DNA from 3 places in the Anaerococcoides asporogena genome. Region 3 is predicted to be linked to each of the others. Evidence: riboswitches for the same ligand, from Rfam matches in the RefSeq annotation. Region 3 holds a riboswitch; each other region holds the start of a gene.
The links. A riboswitch is a leader RNA that binds a small molecule or an ion and turns the genes downstream of it on or off. The one in region 3 is predicted to bind lysine.
Positions count from the first base shown of each region.

Region 1: it holds a riboswitch for lysine, as region 3 does, so the genes downstream of both, P6M73_RS00415 (transporter substrate-binding domain-containing protein) here and lysA (diaminopimelate decarboxylase) in region 3, are expected to answer to the same signal.
Region 2: it holds a riboswitch for lysine, as region 3 does, so the genes downstream of both, kal (3-aminobutyryl-CoA ammonia lyase) here and lysA (diaminopimelate decarboxylase) in region 3, are expected to answer to the same signal.

Region 1 is NZ_CP120965.1:69,656-73,760, forward strand. Features, by position in the region: gene P6M73_RS00390 (SEC-C metal-binding domain-containing protein) at 1-409, shown strand, start outside; gene P6M73_RS00395 (23S rRNA (pseudouridine(1915)-N(3))-methyltransferase RlmH) at 417-875, shown strand; gene P6M73_RS00400 (23S rRNA (pseudouridine(1915)-N(3))-methyltransferase RlmH) at 1,211-1,585, opposite strand; gene P6M73_RS00405 (hypothetical protein) at 1,726-1,932, shown strand; gene P6M73_RS00410 (hypothetical protein) at 2,025-2,171, shown strand; lysine riboswitch at 2,243-2,410, shown strand; gene P6M73_RS00415 (transporter substrate-binding domain-containing protein) at 2,485-3,393, shown strand; gene P6M73_RS00420 (amino acid ABC transporter permease) at 3,405-4,105, shown strand, end outside.
Region 2 is NZ_CP120965.1:968,939-973,043, reverse strand. Features, by position in the region: gene kamA (lysine 2,3-aminomutase) at 1-387, opposite strand, end outside; gene kdd (L-erythro-3,5-diaminohexanoate dehydrogenase) at 387-1,418, opposite strand; gene kce (3-keto-5-aminohexanoate cleavage enzyme) at 1,419-2,240, opposite strand; gene kal (3-aminobutyryl-CoA ammonia lyase) at 2,242-2,625, opposite strand; lysine riboswitch at 2,776-2,945, opposite strand; gene P6M73_RS04590 (3-hydroxyacyl-CoA dehydrogenase NAD-binding domain-containing protein) at 2,995-3,834, opposite strand; gene P6M73_RS04585 (enoyl-CoA hydratase/isomerase family protein) at 3,836-4,105, opposite strand, start outside.
Region 3 is NZ_CP120965.1:800,457-804,561, reverse strand. Features, by position in the region: gene P6M73_RS03865 (hypothetical protein) at 270-896, shown strand; lysine riboswitch at 1,329-1,472, shown strand; gene lysA (diaminopimelate decarboxylase) at 1,598-2,905, shown strand; gene P6M73_RS03855 (aspartate kinase) at 2,902-4,104, shown strand.

The DNA of each region.
Region 1 (4,105 bases), 730 kb from region 3:
CATCCTGGGCCGTCACGACCAGGCCATTGCCTTCAATATCAGTGAATTCGCCAAGGAAATGAATACCACGCCCCACTTTGTCATGGGCTTCCTTGATGGAATCAATGAATCCCTGAAACAGGCCCTTCCGGTGGAGGAACTGGATGAAAACAGCCAGGTTCAGCTCGACATCGATCTGGAAAAGCTGTATTTCAACATGCTCGATGCCAAAGCGGAGTACCTCTTCAAGCTGCCCCAGTGGGACGGCATTTTCTCCGATGAAAAGAGAAAAGAAATCCGCAGAGCCTACAACGAGACGAAAATCGTGCGTAATGACAGCAAAATCGGACGCAACGATCCCTGTCCGTGCGGCTCAGGCAAAAAATACAAAAAATGTCACGGGGCCAAAGCCAACGGCGAAGAGGCCTAGTTGACCGATGGAACTCCATCTGATCTGCCTTGGCACGCTGAAGGAAGATTATCTGAAGAAAGCCCAGGAGCAATTCCTGGGCTTTCTTTCGAAGAAACCGGGCATTGCCTCCTGCCGCCTCATCGAACTGAAGGAAGAAGCCCTGCCCGAAACGGCCTCCCCGCTGCAGATTGCTCAGGCCCTGCAGGCGGAAGCACAGCGGATCCGCGAGAAAATACCGCCCCGGGCCCGGCTGATTTGCCTGGATATCGATGGAAAACCGGCCAGTTCCCAGTTTTTTTCCGGACTGAAGCAGGATCTGGAAGCCTCCGGCCAGACCCATCTGGTTCTCTTAATCGGCGGTTCCCACGGCATCGATCCCTCACTCAAAGCCGAATCCCGTCACCGGATCTCCTTTTCCCGCCTGACCTATCCCCATCAGCTGTTCCGAATCGCCCTGCTGGATGCTCTCCATCGCTTCCTTTGATGGAATGAGCGGAACCTATGGCAATCAAGCGATTGAGCAATTAGTCCAAATACCAGGAACCCAAGCTCGCAACACGCCGGTTATGCAGTGAAACCCTGAAACCCGTAGCCCCAAAACCCATTCAGCCAGGATCACATCATAAAACAAAACGGGAACGGATCGTCGGATGACGGTCCGTTCCTTTGCCTGCTGTCTGTCTTGCCTTCTTACCGACCGGGGAGATTACAGGTCACAGGTAGTTCGGGAGAGGCGGATAATCTGCATCCCCAGAGGCATGGCGCTGCATCATCCCGGATCTAGCCTGCGGTCAAAGCCGTTTATGACGCAGGGAGGATCTATTTATGGTAGGGTTCCCCGCTGCTGATCTTGAATGCCCGGTAGATCTGTTCCAGGATCAGGATCGACTCGATGTCCGGGGACAGGGGCAGGGATACCAGCTGTACGTCGGGCGGGCTTCCTGCCGGCGGAGAGCCCAGAACCAGATGGAGTTCACTGGCGCTCTGAAGCTGACGGGCAAACAGCTCTGCCAGACCGGGGCTGTCAATGGACTTGCCTGCGGGGTGGAAATAGATGGCTTCCGGTGGGGCTGCTTCCGGTTTCCGGAAGCGAACCGCGGCAATTCGGGACAGTCGTTTCATATATTCAGCCTGAGCGGAGCGGGTCAGCTCACTTTTTTTTGAATTGGTCTCATAGAGGTAGATTTTAATCACGGGAAGGTTCTCCCTATTTTGGTTTTTCTTCTCTTATATTATAATCGGAAGAAATGAAATGTGCAGAGGACCCTTCCGGTAAGATGCCACAGGGTCATTGCTGCACACGATGATTTTTTAGATGACTGGAGGAACCCCCAATGGATTCGAATCATTTTGCCATTTCCCAGGTGCAGGCAGTCCTGTCGGATTTTCACGAGGAACTGTATCAGCTGGAAGAAGAGTATCTCAAACGGTTTGGCGTTTACCCCACCATGCCGGATTTATCCGGAGAAACTCTGGATTATTATGTAGCGCGCATTCGGCAATGTCTGCTGCAGAATCAGATGATGGAAGATCTGGAATAAAATACAAAGATCGCAGGAGTTGAAAATGTGCGGCGCCACCGCGGTGCGAAGCGGGACTGCCGGTCGGAAAATGTATTGTGCCCGCAGGGAAAATGCAAAAAATAGAAAAAGACCGATTTTTCGGTTTTTTAAGGAAAATGCCAGACAATATTTTGCATTTGCTTTTTGAAAACGAAGCATATTTAGAATTGAAGAAAAAAAGTCCTCTTCAGGGCCACGTTGACGAAGAAAATGAATGAATAAATATGCAGTATTGATGAATTAACAGTTGACATTCCGACTGGCTGTGTTAAACTTGAAAAAAAATAAGATGAAGTTTAGAGGTAGCGGTGCAAATTAGTATCTGGGGGAGCCGGCAGGCAATGAATCCAGGGAAAGGTAACCATCGCCGAACATAAGAGACAGGGCACTGGTCTTATGTGGGGTTGCAGGAAAGACCTGCAACACTCCTTTCGAATGAAAGGGCGCTAGATTTGATTTACGTAACAACGAGATCGTCTGGCACGGTCTCTTATTTTTTTTTAATAAATACAGTCCAAGGAGACGATGAACATGACAAAGAAAATCTCAGCACTTTTGATGACCGGCCTGATGCTGATCACCGGCTGTGCCACACCGGCACCTTCCACCACCGCCGCACCTTCCACGACTCAGGCACAGACCACCACCGCTTCCGGTACTCAGGGCCAGACAACTTCCGCCCCGGCAACGACCACGGCCCAGAAAGCCCCCCTGGTTGTCGGCATGGAAGCCAATTATGCCCCGTATAACTGGAATCAGCCGACGGATGCCAATGGCGCCGTCAAGATTGACGGAACGGCCGGCTATGCCGGAGGCTTTGATGTGGAAGTGGCCAAGGAACTGGCCGCAGTACTGGGACGGGATCTCGTCATCAAGCAGATTGCCTGGGAAGGATTAATCCCGGCGCTTCAGAACGGAGCGATTGATCTCATCATCGCCGGCATGAGCGAAACCCCGGAGCGTCTGGAATCCGTTGATTTCACCGATCCCTACTATGATTCCCGGTTCGTCATGCTGGTCAAGAAAGGCAGCCCCTATGAAAGCGCCACGGCTCTGGCTGATTTCTCCGGCGCCAAGATTGTCGGACAGAAGGGCACCAATTATGACCGGGTGATCCCGCAGATTCCAGAAGTTAAGCATGAGACTCCCCTGGGAACCGTTCCGCTTATCATCCACGCCATTGCCAGCGGCGTTGCCGACGGCACAGTTCTGGACAAGCCGGTCGGTATCTCCGTCACATTAGCCAACCCGGATCTGGCCATGGTGGAGTTTACACCCGAAAACGGCTTCCAGCCGCTCCCGGGAATCCCGACTGCCTGTTCCATCGCTCTGGCCAAGGGCAATGAAGAACTCAAGACTCAGATCAATGAGTACCTGGCTTCCTTTACCAATGACAAGCGCGACGCCCTGATGGAAACTGCCGTCAAGAATCAGCCATAAGGAGAATATAAATGGGACAAACAATCCAAAAGTTGTTTACCCAATACCAGAGCCTGTATCTGCAGGGCATCCAGACGACCCTCCTGGTTGCCCTCACCGGCACCATTTTTGGACTGGTATTGGGATTTGTCCTGTCTGGGATGCGGCTGATCCGCATCACAGACAAGGACCCGCTGGTGATGAGACTGATCAAGCGGCTGCTGCGCTTTTTCAGCGCTGCCTACATTGAATTCGTCCGGGGAACGCCCATGATGGTTCAGGGTGTGTTCCTCTACAACTATTTTTACAGGATCCTGCAGTGGACTCCAACCGTTGCGGCCGTTATCATCGTTTCATTCAACACCGCTGCCTACATGGCGGAGATCATCCGGTCCGGCATCCAGTCGGTGGATTCGGGGCAGCGGGAAGCCGCTCTGACCATCGGTATGTCGGAGAGCCAGGCCTTCCGCCTGATCATACTGCCCCAGGCCATCAAGAATGCGTTCCCCTCCATCGGCAATGAGTTTGTCGTCAATATCAAGGATACCTCTGTTCTGAACGTCATCGGACTGACGGAGCTGTTCTTCCAGGGGATGTCCGTCGCCGGCACAACCTATAAGTTTACGGAATCCATGATGATCATCGCCATCATCTACTTTGCCCTGACCTTCCTGGTCACCCGGGTTCTGATGCTGATTGAGAAGAGGCTCGATATGCCGGTTCAGGCATTGCA
Region 2 (4,105 bases), 170 kb from region 3:
GCACTGGTCCGTCACCAGGAACAGCACGCGGTCCGGATAGCGGTGGGTCAGTCCCGGTACCGGTGAATCCTCATCCTCATGGAGAGGATCCAGCAGATCCGCTTTCGAGCGGTGTACTTCCAGTTCCAGGGGAATTGCCTGCCGTCTGACCGGATCATAGGGATCGTTGAAGTCGATCAGGGTCAGGTAGTAAGGCGTAATCGCCATGCGCAGTGTCTTCAGGGTTTCGGCCACGCCTTTTTCCTCGGTTTCGGTCAGGTTGACGAACTTGTGCAGGTCGTCCATGGATTCCAGGCGGTTTTTCAGCTGCCAGTGCCAGTCGTTCCAGTCAGCCTCGGATACATTGGGGAACAGCTTCTTTCTATTTTCAGCGGCGATATTATTCATTATTTGTACGTCCCTTCAAAAATTTTTCTCATGGTCTCGGATTCTCTCAGTTCTTCCAGAGTGATTTCAGCATGGCCCTTGGTGTAGCCGTTGCCGATGATCATGGTGATGTCCTTGCCGATGCCTTCCGCGCCCAGAGCTGCTTTGGTAAAGCTGGTGGCCATGCTGAAGAAGTAGACGGTGCCTTCGTCCTTGACCGGAACGATGCTGGACATTTCTGTATTGGGGACGTTTACCACGTTGATGGAGAGGTCGTATTCCCGGCCGTTGTTCGCAGCCAGTGCCTTCTCCAGGATTTCGATGGGCTTGGTGGCATCGCCGATGATGACTTCATGGCAGAAGCCGTAGCTTTCCAGTTTCTCGCGGGCGGCTTCGCCGTAATCCAGGCCGACGACGCGGCCGGTGGGTCCGACCCGCTTCTTGGCCTCATAGCAGCACATCAGTCCGCTCTTGCCGGCTGCTCCCAGGATCAGGACGCTGTCGCCGGGTTTGACCAGCTTGGCGGTCTGTGCCGGCGCGCCGGCGATATCCAGGGCCGCCAGCGCCAGGGACTCGGGCATGTCTTCGGGCAGCTTGGCGTAGATGCCGGACTCGAACAGAATGGCCTTGCCCTTGATGGTGACGCGGTCGATGTCCGGTTCGATGTTGGTGATTTCGTCAATGCGCAGCGGGGTCAGGGACAGGCTGACCAGTGTCGCGATCTTGTCGCCGACTTTCAGGTCGATGTCCAGGTCCGAGCCTATTTTTTCCACGGTACCGATGAGCATGCCGCCCGAACCGGTGACCGGATTCTGCATTTTGCCGCGCTCGTCCACGATCTGGCGGATCATGTCAGCGATCCGCGCCGTATCGTGTTCGGATGCTTCTTCGATCTGCGTGAAGCTGGCGGAATCGATGTTCAAGGCGATGACGTCAATGAGGATCTCATTGTCGTAGATATCCATGTTGTTGTCTATTTTAACGGCGGTCTGAGGCATAACCCCTTTGGGTTCCAACACCCGATGCATGCCGTACTTATTTCCCTGTGCCATTTATTTCTCCTCCAAGCCTAAAATTCGTCTTGCTTCCCGGGGGGTAGCGATTTCACGTCCCAGTTCCTGGGCAATTCTTACCACGCGGCTGACCAGTTCACCATTGGACTGAGCCGGCACGCCTTTGGCCATGAAGACATTGTCTTCAAAGCCCACGCGGACATGACCGCCCATGACGATGCCCAAGGCAGCCATGGGGAACTCGCTGCGGCCGACGCCGGCAACGGTCCAGGTGGAACCGGCCGGAATGCTGTCTACCAGGAACGCCAGATCCCGCGCGGTCGCGGTCATCTGAACGCCCAGCACAAAGTCAAAGTGCATCGGCTGCTTGATGTAGCCCTGTTTGGCAAAGCGAATGGCGTAATCCACCATACCCTTGTCGAAGACTTCAATTTCCGGCTTGATGCCCCGTTCGATGAGGATTTTGCCGAAGTTCTTGATGGTGTTTTCCGTATTGATGAATATTTCATCGCCGCCAAAGTTCAGCGTGCCGCAGTCCAGGGTGGCCATCTCGATGCCCGGGATTTCCGTGGGCTGGAGCCGCTCCAGGTCGCTCATGCCGACTGCGCCGCCGGTGGAAGGCTGAATGATGGCGTCGGGACAGACTTCCCGGATCGCCTGAATGCATTGCTCAAACCGGGCCTTGTCCTGGGTCGGAGTTCCGTCATCGCGCCGCACATGGAGGTGGATGATGGAAGCGCCGGCGTCATAGGCCGATTTGGCTTCCCGCTGAATCTCCGCCACCGTATAGGGTACGGCTGGATTCTGCGCCTTGGTCACTTCCGCGCCGCAGATGGCAGCGGTAATAATCAGTTTCTCCATGCTATTTCCTCTGGCTGGCCTTGGGCACGACGCAGGTTCCGGAAGCGATGCAGACCACCACCGGCTCTTCCAGGAAATCCGCTGCCGAGGCCGAAATCTCCGGTCTGGCCACGATGACCTTGCGGGCCTCGAATTCCATTTTGCGGGAGCTGTTGCCCTCGGACACAATCCGGCCCACTGCCTCAATATAGTCCCCGGCATAAACCGGCGCCTTGAATTCCACTTTGTCGTAGGCGACAAACAGTCCTTCGTCCCCGTCCCGGCGGATCAGCAGCTCCGTCGCCACATCGCCGAACAGGCCCAGCATGCGGGCACCGTCCACCAGATTCCCGCCGTAGTGGGCGTCATGAGAACTCATTCTCATTCGAATCATTACTTCTTCCATAAAATCTTCCCCTCCTGATGTTCTCTTTTTCTTTTTCTCTTACCTGGAATTGTTTCTTCCCCGGACTTTCTCTTCTGTATGGTTTTTTCGACTCGAAAATTTTTATCTTCTGTTGGCGGAATAAACGACAAAAAGCGCTATTCACAATTTCTTGTGAATAGCGCTTCATGCTGAGCATGACAGTGGTAAGCTTTTTGCCTTTCCACCAAGGAATAATGCGGGGATACACATTAACCCTTTCGGCCTTAACGCCTTCCCGGACTTCGGATTATCCCATCCCTGAAAGCCCGGTACCTCGTTTTGGCACCTCTATCCTAAAATATTATACTCCGTGTTAACCTTTTCTTCAATAATTTTTTAACAAGATCCTTAATAATTGTAGAAACCACGCTTGGTCTTGCGACCCAGCTGATTTCCGCGCACCATCTTGCGCAGCAGGCTGTGGGCGCGGTATTTGCTGTCGCCGAATTCCTCATAGAGGACATCCATGACGGAGAGGCAGACATCCAGTCCGATCAGGTCGCCCAGTTCCAGGGGACCCATGGGATGGTTGGCGCCCAGCTTCATGGCGGTATCAATGTCCGCCGCACTGGCGATGCCTTCCGCGTAGATGCCGACCGCTTCGTTGATCATGGGGATCAGGATGCGGTTCACGACAAAGCCCGGCGCTTCCTGGACCTGGACCGGCGTCTTGCCCAGCTGGGCGGAGATCTCCACGATCCGGTCATTGACTTCATCGGTTGTGGCTACGCCGCGGATCACTTCCACCAGCTTCATGGCGGTGACGGGATTGAAGAAATGCATGCCGATGACTTTTTCCGGATAGCGGTACTGCATGGACAGCTCTGTGATGGACAGGGAACTGGTATTGGTCGCGATGATGGTGTCCTTGAGATCCAGTTCGTTCAGCGCGCTGAAAAACTCTTTCTTGGATGCCATGTCTTCCCGGATGGATTCCACGATGAGATCGCAGTCAGCCAGCTCCTGAATGTCGCTGACATAGCGGACACGAGCGAGCTGAGCGTCGCGATCCGCTTCGGACAGCTTCCCCTTTTCCACGGAACGGGCCAGACGCTTTTCCATGGCAGCTTTGCCCTGATCCAGAGAAGCCTGGCTTCTGCCCTTTACGACCACATCAAATCCGGAGGCGGTGAACTGCTGAGCAATTCCTCCTCCCATGGTTCCCATTCCAATGACTCCAACTTTCATACTATTTTCCTCCAAATGCAGGTTTGCGTTTTTCCAAAAATGCCGTCATGCCTTCCTTCTGATCGCCGTGCTCAAAACATTCGGCAAACCGTTCCACTTCAGCGGCCAGTCCCGCTTCAAAGCCCTCTGCCAGTCCCTGAGCCATGGCGCGTTTGGCCTGTCCGACCGCGGCCGCGGAGTTCTTCTGAATCTCCTGGGCCAGGGTCAGCGCGGCGGCTTCCAGCTCTTCCGGTTCCGCGATCTGACTGATCAGACCGATAGCCAGCGCTTC
Region 3 (4,105 bases):
ATCCAGAAATTTTCGCGAATCCAGAGGATTTCCATATCCAGATATGCCTTTTTTCCCAGATTTCCCAAATCCCTCCTATTCCAGGAAATCTGAATTCCCATAATCGCGAATGTCCGAATTCCGATTCCTGGATTCCTGGATTCTCCTAATAACCAGAATTACTCAAATAACCTGAATTCCCTGAAACTGCGAATTTTCGAATCATTGGAACCAATCTTTTCCTGTTGTATAATGAGGACAGAAAAACCATCAACGAATGGAGTGCTGACATGACTAATACCATCGTCCTGCTTCTGATCAGTTTTCTGGTCCTGCTGGCCGTTCTGGCCGTCGACTATTATTTTTACCGAACCAAAAAAACCATCTACATGACCAATCAGAGTCATGTTAATTTGTATGTCGTTCCCTTCCTGCTCTCCTTTGTCCTGTTCACCATCGCCATCTCCGGCGAAGGCATGACGCCCATCGGACTGACCATGCTGCTGATCTTCCTCGGGGTCTACATCTATATCCTGACCTATGACAAGATCATTCTGATGGGAGCGGATCTGGATGACGTGACCCGCGAACTGGATGAATACCTGAAGGAATCGGGCCGCAGCTTCCGAATCTTCCCCAGCAGTGAGCTGAGCCGCACAGTGGAGATCAACAACTACCGCAATGCCCTGATCATCCGGGACGCCGACAAGTGGATCGAGATCGACAACCATATTCATTATGACGAAGCCTTCGTCGCGGATCTCAATGATCATTTCCGCAAACGGGCCTCCACATTGAAAAAGAAACGGATTGTCCCCAACTTCTTTTTCTATGTCCTGGTCCTCTTCATCATCGGAATCGCCGCCTTCTTCTGCAACTTCTACCTGACCCACGGATCAGTTCCGCTGATGGGATAATCCCTCCGGCAGGTTATCTGGAAGAATAACCGGAAGTATGACCGCAGGTTATCCGGAAGTATGACTGCCGATTGATTGGTCGTATGACTCGGTTCGTCTGCAGATCGTCATTCCTTACTTTGAGTCCGTCACACTGAATAATTATGATATTAATCCTAATAAAATGCAACCCATCATTCGGAACCATTCTCCGATTGGCGGGCTGCATTTTTGTCTTTGAGTCAAATATCCCTCTTCGGAGCTGAATACCTATTGACATTCCTCGTAATCTCCGGATTAATCAACCTGCATATTTCCTGAATCTGAACATCGATTACACGCAGTCTCTTCTCCCCGAAAATTGCAATATTCATAATTATTCATCCAATTCAAGGAAAACCTATTGACACAATTCCAGTAAAAACGTAAACTTGTGCCAATTTAAGAATTCGCTTTGTGAGAAGAGGTTGCGCCATGTTAAGAGTACCGGAAGGGAAAGGGGCTGGCGCCGAAGCATCAGTGCTGGGGGCATGCTGAACAAGCATGTCACTGTTTCCGGATCGTTGCCCAATGGTCCGGAGAAGCGCTTCCACGAGGTCGGGCGATTGCATGGTGTTATTGGATAACCGTGGGCATTCGCTCACGGTTTTTCTATATTTCCGGGATCTTGAACCACCAGAATGAGATCGACAATCTACCAATTTTTTAGAGGAGGCAAACCAATGGACTGGACACAGCGATGGGAACAACACAATGGAGAACTGGTGCTGGGCGGGGTGGAAGCCGGCAAGCTGGCGCGGACCTACGGCACGCCGCTCTATGTCATGGACGAAGGCCGGATGCGTAGCAAAATGCAGGCATACCGCCAGGCCATGACCGGATCCCGGCTGGAGGGCGAAGTACTATATGCCTCCAAGGCATTCCTGTGCCAGGCCATGGTCCGGATCCTGGCGGAGGAAGGCCTGTCGCTGGATGTCGTCTCCGGCGGAGAGCTCTATACGGCACTGTCCGCCGGCTTCGATGCTTCTCGGATCTACTTTCACGGCAACAACAAGTCGGAGGCGGAGCTGGCTCAGGCGCTGGACGCCGGGGTGGGCTGCATCATTCTCGACAATGAAACCGAGGCCAGCCGGCTGATCCACCTCCTGGAAGGCACCGGACGACGCCAGCGGGTGCTGGTCCGGATCAATCCGGGCATCGAAGCTCATACCCACGAATACATCAGCACGACCCGGAATGATTCGAAATTCGGATTAAGCATGTTCCAGCCGGAAACTGCTCAATTTCTGCGGGAGCTGGCGCATCAGCCCTCCCTGGAACTGGAAGGACTGCACTGCCACATCGGCTCTCAGATCTTTGAAGCAAATTCCTTTGCCTCCGCCGCCGAGGTCATGCTGAACTATCTGGCTGACCTGTCCCGGGCGGGACTTTCCCTCAAGGTTCTGGATCTGGGCGGCGGCTTCGGCGTCCGCTACGTCAGCGGCGACGAGCCCCTGGAACCCGAAGCCTTTCTGCCTCAGCTGCTGGAACTCATCGCCGATGGTCTGGAAGCCCGCGGTCTCCCGCCGGTCCGGATCCTCATCGAGCCGGGACGCTCCATCGTCGCCGAAGCCGGTGTCACCCTCTACACTGTCGGCGGCACCAAAGCCACCTATGGCGGCACCCGCTACGTCTTCGTCGACGGCTCCATGGCCGACCATATCCGAACCGCCCTGTACGGGGCCAGCTACGAGGCCGTCCTGGCCCAGCGGGTTGAGGCCCCGGCAGAATCCGTCTATACGGTAACGGGCAAGGCCTGCGAATCCGGCGACATCCTGATCCTCGGCATCCCCCTCCCTCAGCCGGCTGCCGGCGAACTCCTGGCGGTTTTCAGCACCGGTGCCTACCATTACTCCATGGCATCCAACTACAATCGCCTCCCCCGCCCCGCCGTTGTGCTGGTGCACGAGGGAAAAAGCCGGCTGGCGGTGCGGCGTGAAAGCTATGAAGACCTGATCCGAAACGATGTCGAGGAGGCATATCACGAATGAGAAAAGTACTGAAATTTGGCGGATCCTCGCTGGCGGATCTGGATAAGATGAGGAATGTGGCCCAAAAAGTCCGGGACCGGGCGCTGCAGGGCGAAGAACTGGTGGTGGTGGTCTCCGCCATGGGCAAGACCACCAACCAGCTGATGGCCATGATCGGCGAAGCGTCCCAGGCGCCTTCCAAGCGGGAAGTGGACGTTATGCTCTCCACCGGAGAACAGGTTTCCATCGCCCTGTTAGCCATGATCCTCCAGGAACTGGGCACACCGGCCATCTCGCTGACGGGCTTTCAGGCGGGAATCCTGACGGAAGGCCTGCATACCAAAACCAAGATTCTGGACATTGATACCACGGCCGTGGAACGGCAGCTCGCCTCCGGCAACGTGGTCGTGGTGGCCGGCTTCCAGGGCTACAACGAAGCCGGTGATATTACCACCCTGGGCCGCGGCGGCTCCGATACCACGGCCGTGGCCCTGGCGGCCAAGCTGGGCTGCGGCTGCGAGATCTACACCGACGTCAGCGGAATCTACGGGGTCGATCCCCGCCTCTTTCCCCCAGCCCGCCAGCTGGAGGAAATCACCTGGGAAGAAATGAAAGAAATGGCGTTTCTGGGATCCAAGGTCATGGAACCCCGCTCCGTTGACATCGCACAGCACTTCGGCGTTGAAATCTATGTGGCATCGGCCCACGAGAACATCACCGGCACCTATATCAGAAAGGCAGGAAAATCCATGGAACATCGCAGCATCACCGGTTTATCCGTTCTCGAACACATCATGATGGTCACCCTTCGGAACCTTCCGATGGATTCCGACCAGGTCGCCGAAGTCTTTACCCGACTGGCCGGAGAAGAGATCAACATCGACATGATCTCCCAGATCCCCATGGCCGACGGCACCGTCAGCCTCTCCTTCACCGCTCCGGCGCTGGACCGCGCGGCAGTGGAAGCACTGCTCCGGGACCTGCTTCAGACACTGCCCGGCGTATCGATGGACATCGAAACCGGCCTGATCAAGGTGTCGGTGGTGGGCTCCGGCATGCGCACCCAGAGCGGCGTAGCCGCCCGGCTGTTCCAGATCCTGTCCGACCATAAAATCCCCTTCCGCCAGGTATCCACCTCGGAGATCTCCATCTCCTACACCATGGCCGAGAAGTACAAGGAACCGGCCGTTGCGGCGATCGCCAGCGCCTTCGACCTGTAAT